3 regions of the Leisingera sp. CC-HEC093 genome follow, and region 1 is predicted to be linked to each of the others. Evidence: riboswitches for the same ligand, from Rfam matches in the RefSeq annotation. Region 1 holds a riboswitch; each other region holds the start of a gene.

Evidence for each region. A riboswitch is a leader RNA that binds a small molecule or an ion and turns the genes downstream of it on or off. The one in region 1 is predicted to bind cobalamin.
Region 2: linked by a shared signal. The riboswitch ahead of AC5STB_RS08915 (DUF4198 domain-containing protein) and the one ahead of AC5STB_RS10700 (aromatic ring-hydroxylating oxygenase subunit alpha) in region 1 are both predicted to bind cobalamin.
Region 3: linked by a shared signal. The riboswitch ahead of AC5STB_RS02395 (hypothetical protein) and the one ahead of AC5STB_RS10700 (aromatic ring-hydroxylating oxygenase subunit alpha) in region 1 are both predicted to bind cobalamin.

What each region holds. Positions count from the first base shown of each region.
Region 1 covers NZ_JCAIJR010000001.1:2,222,130-2,226,666, forward strand. The annotation lists gene AC5STB_RS10685 (DUF1523 family protein) at 1-411, shown strand, start outside; gene AC5STB_RS10690 (TetR/AcrR family transcriptional regulator) at 478-1,017, opposite strand; gene AC5STB_RS10695 (dihydrofolate reductase family protein) at 1,033-1,569, opposite strand; cobalamin riboswitch at 1,841-2,039, shown strand; gene AC5STB_RS10700 (aromatic ring-hydroxylating oxygenase subunit alpha) at 2,147-3,382, shown strand; gene AC5STB_RS10705 (FAD-binding oxidoreductase) at 3,387-4,472, shown strand.
Region 2 covers NZ_JCAIJR010000001.1:1,846,799-1,851,335, reverse strand. The annotation lists gene cbiQ (cobalt ECF transporter T component CbiQ) at 1-163, opposite strand, end outside; gene AC5STB_RS08925 (NikL family nickel/cobalt ECF transporter subunit) at 160-738, opposite strand; gene cbiM (cobalt transporter CbiM) at 735-1,352, opposite strand; gene AC5STB_RS08915 (DUF4198 domain-containing protein) at 1,363-2,148, opposite strand; cobalamin riboswitch at 2,292-2,505, opposite strand; gene AC5STB_RS08910 (DUF8426 domain-containing protein) at 2,623-3,606, opposite strand; gene AC5STB_RS08905 (hypothetical protein) at 3,627-3,863, opposite strand; gene AC5STB_RS08900 (xanthine dehydrogenase family protein molybdopterin-binding subunit) at 4,153-4,537, opposite strand, start outside.
Region 3 covers NZ_JCAIJR010000001.1:490,802-495,338, reverse strand. The annotation lists gene AC5STB_RS02405 (DNA polymerase III subunit gamma/tau) at 1-281, opposite strand, end outside; gene AC5STB_RS02400 (protein-tyrosine phosphatase family protein) at 478-1,038, shown strand; gene AC5STB_RS02395 (hypothetical protein) at 1,136-1,540, opposite strand; cobalamin riboswitch at 1,650-1,867, opposite strand; gene AC5STB_RS02390 (TetR/AcrR family transcriptional regulator) at 1,886-2,506, opposite strand; gene AC5STB_RS02385 (alpha/beta hydrolase family protein) at 2,577-3,455, shown strand; gene AC5STB_RS02380 (SRPBCC family protein) at 3,476-3,943, opposite strand; gene nudC (NAD(+) diphosphatase) at 4,013-4,537, opposite strand, start outside.

The sequences.
Region 1 (4,537 bases):
GTCTACCGGAACGAGGACACCGGCTGGAACTGGCCGCCCTATTTCAAATTCGACACCGCGAACCTTTATACAGATGCCAATGACAGCATCTCGACCAAGGCGAACCCTGAATGGGTGGCGGTGCTGCATTACGGCTGGCGGAATGAGTTCCTGTCGATCTTCCCGAATGCGGTGACGATCAATCCGGTGGCAGGACCGGAGGACAAGCCAACGAACTGGTTCTCCATCATCTTCCTGGTGCTGCTGGCGGCGGTTTTGTGGGCGGTCTATGTGCGCTGGCGCCGGTTCCGGCGGGCGCGGATCGACCCGATGATCGAAAGCGCCGAGGACAGTTTGTATGCGGCGGGCGATGCAATCGCCGAGCGCAAGGGCCGGTTCCGCCGCTGGCTGGATACCTGGAAATCGAAGTGAGGAAGGGCCGCTGGCAGGGCGGTGCCGGCCTGAGTTGAAGCGCGGGCCCTGAGGGGGCCGCGTTTTTTATCCGATGCGGTCCAGCACCCAGTTCAGTGCCGGGGTGAAATCGTCAACCGAAAGCGCCCCGCCCGGTGCCGCGGCGGCGGCAAAGGCAAAGCCGTGGGTGTAATCCACGATCAGGCACAGGAGGGTGCGGGCCTCTGCGCCGGTTACGCCTGCGGCGGTGATTTCCGCTTCGATGAGCTGCGTCAGCCCGGTCAGGGAAGGGCCGATCAGCGAGGGGTTTTCCAAGATGCACTTTGCCAGTTCCGGATGGCGGGTCACCTGGGCGCAGTAGCGGGTCATCAGGTCGCGCAGCCGCAGCTTGGGCGTTGCTGCTTCTGACGGGGTGTCTGAACCTTCGAACGCTATGGCCACAAGGCCCGCGATCATCTCGTCTCTAGTGCCGGCATGATGGGCCACTGCCATCGGGGTGACGCCAAGCGCCTCTGCCAGTGCCTTGAAGGTCAGAGCCTTGCTGCCGCCCTGGTCGAGCAGGTGCAGGGCCTTTTTCAGCACATCGCCCTTACTGAGGGTGCGGCTGCCCTTGGGTGGGCGTCCCATGCGCGGGGGCATTGGTCAGACCACCTGGAAGGTGGTTTGAACCATACCGGCAGGAAGGATGCGGGAGCTTGCCACCTTGAGGTCGATGTCCCGGTCCACGCTGCCGAACAGGGGGATGCCGCTGCCGATCAGGATCGGAACCGTTGTGATGGTCAGGTCGGCGATCAGCCCCTGGCGCAGGAAAGACTGCACGAGACGGCCGCCGTCGATATAGGCGCGGGTCCAGCCCTGTTGTTGCAAGTCCTGCATGAGGTCTGCGGGCGCGGCGGTGCTGAGGCGCACCTTGTCCTTCAGGTGCTCGGGGATGTCCTGTTCGGTCATGCTGCGGCTGAGCACCACAACCGGCTTGGCGTAGGGCCATTGGCCGAACCCCAGCAAAGTGCGGAATGATCCCGTTCCCATGACCAGCCCGTCGATGCTGTCCATGAAGGCGGCAAAACCGCCATCGTCGTCCTTGGCTGCGGGCTGTTTGGATAGCCAGTCCAGCGAATGGTCCTGGCGGGCCACATAACCGTCGAGGCTGGTGGCAATAAATACGTGGCCGGTGGTCATCGGTGTCTCCTGTGCTTCGCTTAATTATACGATATACAGTTTATTGTGCACTGCGTTCCAAGAGGCCAGTGCCGGACTTGCGGCCTGCGAATCGATTCGCGGTGGCCGGCGGCGCGTAAGCGCATGAAAGATAAGCGCTTGCCGCAAACAGACTGGCGAATGCCGGTTTGAGATTCTGGACATCCCTGTCCCTTCGGGCGCAGCAAACATGCATGTCTTTTTCCGGTTTTTGCGGGTCGGATTTGTCTCCGCCCCATGGCCGGGATTAGGGCAATTTGCGCCTCAGCAAGGTGCCGCCTTTTGGGGCGGAGAATTGGGAAGCTGGTGAAACTCCGGCACTGACCCCGCAACGGTGACCCCGGGCAAGGCATGGCAAAAACCACTGAGGGAAATCCTTCGGGAAGGTGCCAGGCCCCGCCGCCTAACGGCCCCGGGACAGTCCGGAAACCAGCCTTGCCAGGAAAACGTCAACCGCGGGCGGCGGCGGGGCGGTTGCAGGCGCGTGGCCTGCAGTCTCTCCAGTCCTGCCTGCACCCAAGCCAACACGCCGCGGGGTTGCGGCAAAGGAGAGAAGCAGATGCTTCACGACAGCGAAATTCTGGCCAAGCTGGTGGCCCGGCAGAAAAACTATTCCCTGGAGCAGGCGTTTTATACCGATCCGGGCGTGCTGGATCTGGACATGCGCCAGATTTTCTACCGCGAGTGGCTGTTTGCCATTCCCGCCTGCGAAGTGCCGAAACCGGGCAATTACGTGACCCATCAGGTGGGGTCCTACAACGTCATCATCGTGCGCGGCACCGATGGCGAAGTGCGTGCCTTCCACAACGCCTGCCGCCACCGCGGTTCGGTTGTGTGCAAGGCCAAGAAGGGCAATTCGCCCAAGCTGGTCTGCCCCTACCACCAGTGGACCTATGAGCTGGACGGCTCGCTGTTGTGGGCACGTGACATGGGGCCGGATTTCGATGCCTCCAAGCACGGGCTGAAGCCGGTGCATTGCCGCGATCTGGCCGGTCTGATCTATATCTGTCTGGCCGATGAGGCACCGGATTTCGATGCCTTTGCCGATGTGGCCCGCCCCTATCTGGAGCCGCATGACCTGGGCAACGCCAAGATCGCCTATGAAAGCTCGATCATCGAGAACGGCAACTGGAAGCTGGTCTGGGAGAACAACCGCGAGTGCTATCACTGCGGCGGCAACCACCCGTCGCTGTGCCGGACTTTCCCGGAAGACCCCTCGGTCACTGGTATCGAAGGCGGTGAGACCCCGGCTCATCTGCAGAAGCATTTCGACCGGATCGAAGCGGCGGGCATTCCGTCGGCCTTCACCATCGACGGGCGCGGCCAGCACCGTCTGGCGCGGATGCCGCTGAACGAGGGCGCGGAAAGCTATACCATGGATGGCAAAGCGGCCGTTGCCAAACAGCTGGGCCGGGTGCCGTTCGCCGATGCGGGCACGCTGCTGAAATTCCATTACCCGACAACCTGGAACCACTTCCTGCCGGATCATTCGCTGGTGTTCCTTGTGACCCCGATCAGCCCGACCGAGACCGAAGTCACCACCAAGTGGCTGGTGCACAAGGATGCGGTTGAGGGTCAGGATTATGACATCAAGCGTCTGACCGAGGTCTGGATGGCCACCAATGACGAGGACCGCATCGTGGTGGAGGACAACCAGCGCGGCATCAACTCGCCCGCTTATGAACCCGGCCCCTATTCGGAAGTGCAGGAGAGCGGCGTAATCCAGTTCTCCAACTGGTATGCTGAGCACCTGACCCGCGCGCTGACCGGCCGCCATCTGATCGCGGCGGAGTAGTGCTATGGGACTGCAGGCCAATTTCGAAACGCTGGACGAGACCCTGGCGTGGAAGGACGACGAGATGCTGGAATGCGTCTCTGTCGTGCCGGAAGCACCGAATACCGCCACCTTCAGCTTCCGCGCGCCGTCCGGCGCGTGGTTCAAGTACCAGCCGGGCCAGTTCCTGACACTGGAGCTGCCGGTGCCCGGCGAAACCGTCTGGCGCACTTACACCATCAGCTCCTCGCCGTCGCGGCCGCTGTCGATCTCCGTCACGGTGAAGGCGCAGGGAGACAGCATCGGCACCCGCTGGATGCTGGACCACCTGCGCCCGGGCAGGCATATCAGAGCGTCGGGCCCGGCGGGCGTGTTCACCCTGCCCAAGCGTCCGAATGGCAAGTTCCTGTTCATCTCCGCAGGCTCCGGCATCACGCCCAGCCTGTCGATGACCCAATACCTGTTCGACCGCGGCCAGTCGCCGGACGTCTGCTTTATCAACTGCGCCAAGCGGCCCAGCGAGATTATTGCCCGCCAGCAGCTGGAAAGCATGGCGTCGCGGGTGCCGGGGATCAAGCTGAACTTTGTGGTGGAAGAGGATGATCCCTATCAGGTCTGGACCGGCTACCGCGGGCAGCTGAACCAGATCATGCTGGGCCTGATTGCCGGTGATTACCTGGAGCGCGAGGTCTACTGCTGCGGCCCTGAGCCGTTCATGCAGGCAGTGCGCGACATGCTGAACGGCCTGGGCTTCGACATGGAGAACTACAATCAGGAAAGCTTTGGCGCGCCGGTGGAGACCGAGGCGGATGCGCCGGAGCTGGACGACGTGGTGCCGGAAGAGACCGCTGCCGCCGAGATCAGCTTTGCCGCGTCGGGCGTGACGTCCGCCTGCACCGAGACCGATACGGTGCTGGCGGTGGCCAAGGCTTCGGGCCTCAACATCCCGTCGGGCTGCACCTTTGGCATCTGCGGCACCTGCAAGGTCAAGAAGACCGCAGGCGATGTGCATATGGTCCACAACGGCGGCATTTCGGAAGAGGACATTGAGGCGGGGTATATCCTGGCCTGCTGTTCCAACCCGATTGGCCGGGTCGAAGTGGAAATCTGATCCTTGGGGGGGGCCTGTTCCGGGCCCTCCCTCCCGTCCTGCCGGTCCGGGCCTGCGGCAACAAA
Region 2 (4,537 bases), 380 kb from region 1:
CAAGCGCGCCCGTCAGAACCCACAGATTGCTGAGGGAAACCACCACTACGGCATAGACCGCGGTCATCACGATGCGCATACGCGGATCCAGCGTGGTAACCTTGGTGCGGAATGCGCCGAACCCGCTGAACGGTTTTTCATCGCCAGTCAGGACATAGGTCATGCGCTGCCGCCGATCCTGCGCCGCGCGGCGATGTAAAAACCCAACCCGAAAAGGCCGCAGATATACCCGATGCCGCCAAGGACAGACTGAAAGTCCGACTTGTTCTTAAACGCTGACAGCTCCTGCCGGAGCGGACGCAGTTCATTTCGCATCATGGTAGCAAGTTCCGCGCGGGTTTGATCAGAAATACCCGCAGTGCCTGCCGGAAAGGCCGGTGCAGTCCCCGTCGCGGCTGCTGCCTCGCCGGGGCTTTGCCCAAGGATCCGCGCGACATCCGCTGCTTCCATGACCACTTCGGCGACGTGGCCTGCACCCAGATCACCGCGGAAAATATGTTTCACAGGCTCTGACGGTGTGAACAGAAAGAATCCGTCAGCGTCGGTTACGGTCTCACCCAGCTTGCTGCCGTTTTCATCAAAAACTACGATCGGCAGATCCACAGCCATTTCCCCGTTGGAGAACCCAACTTCGCCTTCAATGTCTGTACCAGACGGGAACACGGAGGAAATCACATTGTGGGCCAGCGCCGGCAGCGGAGCAAGAAGCGCAAGGATCAGAATACAGGACCGGATCATGCCAGGCTTCCCTTTGTGTCAATGAACAGCTCAGGTTTCACCCGCCGGGCCAGGAAAATGGCCGCGCCGGACAACAGCGCTTCGATTACCATCACTGGGATATGGGAGAAAAACACCAGCTTGGCAGCCAGAAGGAACTCATCGCCGGACAGCATTAGCGAAGCGGCAACGGCCAATGTTGTGGTCGCAATTGCAGCGCCGCCTCCGATACCGCCCCAGATCGCTCCTTGCAGCGGCGAGCCGCGCGCCACAAGCGGGCGGAAGGCCAACCCGACAAGAACCGCAGGCAAAGCAATATTCACCGCGTTCACACCCAAAACGGTCAGCCCGCCGAAGCCAAAGAAGACCGCCTGCAGCAGCAGCCCGACAAACAGCGCCGGGAAGGCAGCCCATCCCAGCACCAGCCCCGCCAGCCCGTTCAGAATCAGGTGAACCGAGCTGGGCCCGATCGGGACATGGATCAGCGAGGCCACAAAGAAACTGGCCGAAAGAACCCCCGCCGCCGGAATACGCTCCAACGGCAGGTTGCGCAGACCCATGGCAATACCGCCGGCGGCGGCAACCGCGCCGCCGATCACAACCGGGTTTGACAGTGCGCCGTCTACGATATGCATCGGTCTACTTTCACTTCAGCTCTGCAGCGTGAATCCAAAGCACGGCATCCTGGCTGAGTTCCTTGCCGTCGTGCTCGGTCACCGGGCCGGACCCCAGAGCGGCAAAACCCCAGTAGCCTGCTTTCGGAATGCCGAAGGAGAACACGCCGTTCTGGTCAGCGATGGCCACAATCGCACCGCCAGGCATCTCGCCCACGGTTGGGCTGGTGGTGGAGAATTTCTCGAGATCGGGCTCCGCCGCCATGAACTCGATTTCAATCTCGGCACCGGGAACCGGCTTGCCATCTGCCAGAACCTGGCCGGAGAAGGTGGAGCCGACGATGACGTTGTAGGGCTTGTTCAACGGCAGGATCTCGGTGGCCAGGCCAACGGGCTGATCCCAATCGGTGGGCAGTGTGTTGCGGTTCAGCACGACCTTGGAGATTTGCTGGATGTAGATATCTTCGCTTTCCTCGTAGTACGGCGAAGGCACAGTCACGACGACATAGTCGCCGGAGCGTTTGACCGGAACGGACGCCTTATAGGCCGAAGCTTCGTTCTCAGCGCCTTTGAAGGTTGCGGGCTCCAGGCGGTCCGTCAGATCGGTCTTCTCGCCCTTGTGAACCATGAAGAATTCTTCCGGCTTGCCCATGTCCATCGCATGACCATTTGCCATCGGGTGCCAGAACACCAGGCCAATCGGCACATCGCCGGGCTTCTCAATCAGCGCTTTCTCGGTGTAGTTCAGCTGGAAGTGCGCCGACGCGGCGGCCGGCAGGGAAACGGCCAGAGCTGCGGCCAGATAGTTCAGTTTCATATCGTCCTCATTCGACGATGCAGGCTCACCTGCAATCAGGAATGAACAACGGGGAGTAATGGCACGGGATAGCCTGAACGGCACACGCGCCAGACGCGCACCCCGGCGTCCGGTGGAAAAGAGTTGAAACACCGCAAGCGGTTCCTCAGCCCTTGTGTCCGGCAGGTCTCCTGACTCGCGGGTCCTGGTTCGGCTGGCCTTCCCGGGGGTGTCCCAGTGGCGTTTTCAGCGTCACTCACCGCTCACAGTTGCGGGGGCAGTCACGGATTTGGTCCCTTTTGGGTACGCCGCACCGTGTTCCCTATTTCTTCCGCTGCGCATTGAAACACTCGCGGAACCGGTCACTGCTGCTGAATGGCAAAGCGGATTTTCTGTGTCAAGCGTTTCTCCTTCTGTTTGCTCGCCCGCAAGGAGGCTGTCAACGGCCTGCTGCTTTGGGTTTTCCTGTTTTTGCCAGCTTACATCTTCCTGCGCTCAAAGCGGACAGGCCTGGGTGGGGGCCCTTTGTTTGCCTGGATCGGAACGGTGGCGCTGAGTGGGTTCATTGCGGTTGCTTGGCCAGGGGGCAAGTATTTGGTCTCCGGCCTTTCGAAGTGCGACAGCAATACATCCCTGAGCATGGTCGAAGACCTCTACCCCGAAACCCCAATCAATTTCGGCAAGGCCAAAGCGATCAGCATCACTGACGTCGATGAGGTCACGCACTCGGAATCGCTTGGGCAGCGAAAGTACCGTGTTAAGCAGGGCGATGGAGCGGTCTGCCCTGTTCATCGTGCCGACGATATGCAGGTTTGACGGAACACCGAATTCGTCCCCAGAATAGGGCAGGCGCACCTTGAGCTGGTTCGGCCGTCCAAGCCGCTTGTCTGTTTCCAAGAGCGTGATCAGCTCGCCGAAAACCTTGGAAATGTTCGCGCGGTTGATCTCGTCGATGATTAGTACGAACGACTCAGGTTCCGACGAACCCTCATTTTGTTGGCTGTTCATGTAGCGTTCGAGGGCCGGCACGTTCAGTTCTGCACCATAGAGCAGGTAGATCGATTTCATCGAGAAACGACGGGAGTAAATTTCGCCGCCAGGAACCCCTTCGCGGTCGATCCAAAGCCAACGGACGGCGCAGCGATGGGCATATCCGCCTTCGGGGCGAGGGGCAAATTCGTAGCCACCTGTAAACACCCCGATTGCCCGAAACAGGCCATTGCCTTTCCACACGATGACAATGTCACCTTCTCGAACCCAATTCCGGAAAATGAACGGATTTTGTACCATGCCCGACCGAGCATCTGCTTTTGCGTTTTGGTCGCCCTGGACCTTGCAGGCTCCGATGATGGCCTCGCGGCTCGTGAATTTCTCGTCAGACCAGTCAATATCGTCGAAGCCAAGAAGCGTATAACCGCCCTTTACGGCTTCTTCGAAAAGATGCGCGTCTTCGGGGTTGTTCGCCCCGCCAATCGACATCTTGAAAACTTGGCGGCCTTCTATGCGTATTGAGGCCTCGGCAGATGAATGCCCACGGCTGGTCTCCGCGCGTTTCGCGATCCGGCGGAAATCCCCGGCACGGTTTCCAACCGGAAGCCGCTCGTGGATGCGTCCTCGTCATCGTCCGAGCCGGTCATCGGCTGTCGTCCCTCGACGAACTCTTCATAAGCCGTCGACTGGTGAAACGTGACGAACTCGATCCGTCCCGCGGCGAGCAGTCCTTGGTAGACGGCCATCAGATCGTCGCGATCCTCTGGCACCGGCTCGCCGCACCTGCGGGAGACACCCCTCCGACATGCGAAAGCGGACCTTTCGCCTGCAAGACAAGACTTGTTAAACCACAGTCTGTAGTGAGGCCGGCAATGCCTAATATGCACCTGACACAACGTTTGCGGCACTTCCCGGGAACTGAGCGCCGGGTATAAATTGACGGTGCCAGATGAACAGTTTGAACGGATACAGCAGGAAGCCGTCCTGGTCAGATTGCCTGCACCGGACTGAATGCCGTCTGGTGCAGGCTGTGGTTCAGGCAAAGCTGACGCCGTTCAGGTTCATCGGCAGCGCCGTCACCCGCTGGCCGTTGACTGCGATGGCATTGGCCAGCGCCGGGGCCGAGGGCGGGGTGCCGGGCTCGCCCACCCCCGTGGGCATCTCGGCGGAGGGCACGATATGAACCTCGATGGCCCCGATATCACCGATCCGCAGCGGCTCGTAGTCAGGGAAGTTGAACTGGTCCACTTCGCCTCCGGTCAGGGTGATCTCGTTGCGCATCACATGGCCCAGGCCATAGCCGATGCCGCCCTCCATCTGCGCCTTGATCACATCCGGGTTGACCGCGATGCCGCAGTCCACCGCGCAGGTGACCTTCTCGATTTTCACCCCGTCATCGGCATTTCCGGAGATCTCCACC
Region 3 (4,537 bases), 1.7 Mb from region 1:
CAATGCTCGCATTTGCCGCAAGGGTCGGTGGTGGGGCCGCCCTGGCCGTCCTCGCCCACGCAGTTCATGCCCTTGGCGATGATCCGGGCGGTGGTGGTCTTACCGGTGCCGCGGATGCCCGTCATGATGAAGGCCTGGGCTATGCGGTCGGCGGCAAAGGCGTTTTTCAGCGTCCGCACCATGGCGTCCTGGCCCACCAGATCGGCAAAGGTCTCGGGCCGGTATTTGCGGGCCAGAACCTGGTATTGGGATTGGGTGGTGCCGCTGGGGGTATCGTTCATGATGTCTCGTGCCGGATTCGATGTGCGGGGCGTCCCGCGTTGCGCGCAGGGTATTGAAGCGCAGCCCGTTCGTCCACCGCAGATGGCAGCATTCCCGGTGCTGCAAAAGCGCTTTGGCTTTGCGCGGTTAGCGGCTAGGCTGAGGGGAGGGGAAAATGCGGGGAAAGTGCAGGAGCGCGGCGGCCAGGGAGGCGGTATGCGGACTGAAGACACTCCGAAGCCTGCCATGCAGGAGACTGCGGTGCAGGCCGGCCTGACCATCCATGCGCTGTCAGCAGGCGGCGGCATTCTGGCGCTGTGCCGGCTGCCGGGCGGCGCGGGCGATTACCGCAACGACCTGATCCAAATCTATCAATGGAAGCCGGGGCTGGTGATTTCGATGACCACGGAGGCCGAACATGTGGCCGCCGGGGCGCCGCGGCTGGGCGTCGATCTCCAAAGCATGGCCTGCCGCTGGCTGCATCTGCCGGTGCCGGACTTTCAGGTGCCGCCGCCGGCGGTGAACGCGAAATGGGCGGCCGCCAGCAAATCGGCGCGGCAGGCGCTGGCGGGCGGCGGCCGGGTGCTGGTGCATTGCCGGGGCGGCTGCGGGCGGTCCGGCATGGCGGTGCTGCGGCTGATGATTGAATGCGGCGAGGATCCGGCAGAGGCGCTGGCGCGGCTGCGGTCGGTGCGCCCCTGCGCGGTGGAGACTGAGGACCAGCTGGACTGGGCCTGTTCGCAGCAGGGCGGCCGCCAGAGAAGCATCAGAGACTAGATATCAGACCGCCCGGCCGGGAGGCCGGTCAGCGCCTGTCCCGCCCCCAAGGGGCGGGCGCTGCCCTCCAGGCGTGCCCGGAACGGCTGATGTCAGATCACAGTGCCAGCATCTGCTCGGCCTTCTGCGCCTCTTCCGTTTTCGGCAGCGCTTCCATCAACGCGCAGGGGCGGGCGTCCAGGCTTGAGGCGGCAAAGCCGGTGCCGCCGCGGCTGAGGATCGCATCGGCAAACCGGTCCAGCCCGTCACGCGGCGCCTCTTCCCCCACGCCGCAGAACAGCCGGATGCGGTCATGGCTGGCTGCGAATTGCGCCGGGCAGCTGCGCGGGCAGCCGTCCAGCGCGGTGGTGCCGGTGATTTCGAAATCTCCCTGGGTCAGCGGTTTGGCCTTGGTCATCGCCTCGGCCAGCTTGGCGATCATCCGCTCTGCCGCGGGGCAGGGCCGCCCCAGGTATTTGCAATCCGTTGCCGCATAGAAATGCGTCTTGTCCGTCCACATCATGTTTGCGCCCTCCGCGCGTGGTGCGGGGGTTTTGGGGACAGGAGTTCGGATGATATGCGGGAGAATCCCGCGGTGCCATCAGACCCTGTCCGGACACCCCGCCCGGGTTCGAGTTTCACGTTCGATGGCAGGTCTCCTGACTTGCGGGTCGCCGCTTTCCCGATCCTTCCCGGCCCATTCGGGCCAGTGGCTCTATCGGGGTCGCTCGCCGCTTACAGTTGCGGGGGCAGTCTCGGACTAGGCCAGCTTGCGCGGGCCGCACCGTGTTCCCTTTTCATCCCGGACACAAGATTCTGTAGCACGGGAACCATCGCCACTAGCGGTAGCGGCTGGGTGCCCGAGTCGTCAATTGTTTTTCTGCACCTGCAAGGCCGCGGGCGCGGGCGCGTGCAACTGCAGGTGCAAGCCCCGGATCACATCTGAATCGCGCCGCACCCGGGCCAGCTGCCAGCCGCCCTGCAAAAGGATATAGAAATTCTCGGCGGCCGCGCGGGCCTCGTGTTCGGGCAGGCCCAGGCGCTGGGCGTGGGCCGCGGTCTCAGTGATCCAGCCTTCGAACAGCCGGGCGGCGTGCTGGTGAAAACTCTCGTTCTCCGGCCCTTCGAACAGGGTGGCAGAGACCGGGCAGCCACTCCACTTGCCTTGCTTGTCGAACAGTTTTGCCAGCTTGAAGCAGACCGTCTTGGCACCTTCGTGGAAGCTGGGCGCGGGGCTGAAGGAGACGGCAAGCAGCTCCAGCATCTGTTCCGAGGCCCACTCTGCCGCGGCCAGGGCCAGGTCGGATTTTCCGTTCGGGAAATGGTGATAGAGCGAGCCTTTGGGCGCCTCCGCCGCGGCCAGCAGTTCCGCCAGCCCGGTGCCGCTGTAGCCCTTGTTGCGGAACAGGCCGGCTGCCGCGCGCAGCAGCCGCTCGCGGGTCGGGGCAGGGCTGTCCGGGCTGGGCTGGGGTGTCGTCACGTCAGTCATGGCGACAGGTTGACAGTATTAGACCGATTGGTCCAGAGGTGGAATAGACCAATCGGTCTAGGAGGGTGCCATGCTCGACAGCCATGCAGGACACACCGCGGATATCCGGGTGCAAGAGCTGCGCTTTGCTGCCGGCGATGCAGAGCTGGCCGGGCGGCTGTACCATCCGGCAGGGCCTGCCAGGGCAGCAGTGGTGCTGAATGGCGCAACCGGGGTGCCGCAGGGCTATTACCGGCATTTCGCACGCTGGCTGGCGGCAGAGCGGCAAATGGCCTGCCTGACCTATGACTATCGGGATTTCGGGGATTCGGCGCGTATGCACCCGCGCCGGTCAAAGGCCTTGATGGCCGACTGGGCGCTGGCGGATCAGCCGGCCGCGCGGAAAGAAATGCAGCGGCGCTATGCGGGCCTGCCGCTGCAGGTGATTGGCCATTCGCTGGGGGCAATGCTGATGCCCCTGCAGGATGGCCTGACGGACGTCGCCCGCATGATCGTGGTTGCGGGCGGCTTGGTGCATCACCACGATCATCCCTGGTCCTACCGCGCGCTGGCGCTGGCCTTCTGGTTCGGCCATGTGCCGGCGCTGGTTCGTGCTTTGGGCTATCTGCCCGGGCGCGCGGTGGGGTTCGGGGCCGACTTGCCGGCGGGTGTCTACTGGCAGTGGCGGCGCTGGTGCACCGTGCCGGGCAGCTACCTGCAGGAAACCGGTCGCGGCCTGCCGCAGCCGCGCTGGGCAGAGACCGGCATCCCGGTAGACCTCTTTGCAATGGCGGATGACGACGTGGTGCCGCCCGCAGCGGTGTGGCGGCTGGGCGATGTCTATGGAAATGTTCCGCAGCAGCGGGTGGTGCTGGATCCGAAACAAACGGGCCTGCGGAAGATCGGCCATCTGGGTGCCTTTGCCCGTGCCAATGCCGCGGTGTGGCCGCGGCTGGTGCCGCAGGCCTAGCCGCGGCCGGAAGGTGCGTTTCAGGCGGGGCGGCTCAGCCGTTCTTCGGTGATGCGGGCGTAATCAGCCAGGCGCAGCCTGAAGCGGCGGTTCAGATTGCTGCGCGCCAGTTTCAGCGATTGCACCATCAGGCGCCCGGTCAGGCTGGTCGGGGCAAGTTTCAGCTGCACCGTCATCCGGGTGCGCTGCGGCGACAGCGCCAGCAAGTCGACCGCCATCTGCCCGTCAAGCCCGCTGCCGCTGCCGGCCAGGATCATTCCGGTGTCCGGCGTGTAAGCGGCCAGCGTCAGCGCGATACTGCGCTGTTTGCCGCGAAAGCTGAAGGACAGATCCCAAGCCAGCCCGCCCGCGGGATCGGCAGCGTCGCCGGTGCGCTGCAATTCGATGCCGCGCCGCAGGGCGGAGCGTTCCAGCGCGCCGAAATCGGAGATCGCCCGGAACACCTCGGCAATCGGGGCCTCGATATCTTCGCTGCTCTGAAATTCCATCTTTGCCTGCCTCACTTGCCGTGCCGGTGCGTTGCCGGGCTGCTGCGCCTTTCGCTGACCATATGCGCCTTAGTCCAGCGTGTCCGCAAGCCAGTTCTTGATCAAAAACTGCGCAATTGCCCCTTCGCGCGCGGGCTTCAGGACCGGGTGCTCTCCGGCAAAGACCGTCATCATCTCCTGCCGGCTGACCCACAGCGCGTCTTCGATCTCTGCCGGGTCGACGGTGATCTCGCGGCTCAGCGCCTCGCCGGCGCAGCCGAACATCAGCGACATCGGAAAGGCCCAGGGCTGGCTCGACAGGTAGCTGACCGCGCCGACCTCAACGCCGGTTTCCTCCTGCACCTCGCGGCGCACTGCGGCCTCCAGCGTCTCGCCGGGCTCCACGAACCCCGCAAGCAGCGAATACATACCCTCCGGCCAGCCGGGGGAGCGGCCCATCAGAACGCTGTCGCCATGGGTGACCAGCATGATCACCACCGGATCGGTGCGCGGGAAATGCGGGGCCTTGCAGGACGGGCAAACCCGCTGCCAGCCTGCCTGCACCATATTGCTGGGCGCACCGCAGCAGGCGCAGAACCGGTGGCTGCGGTGCCA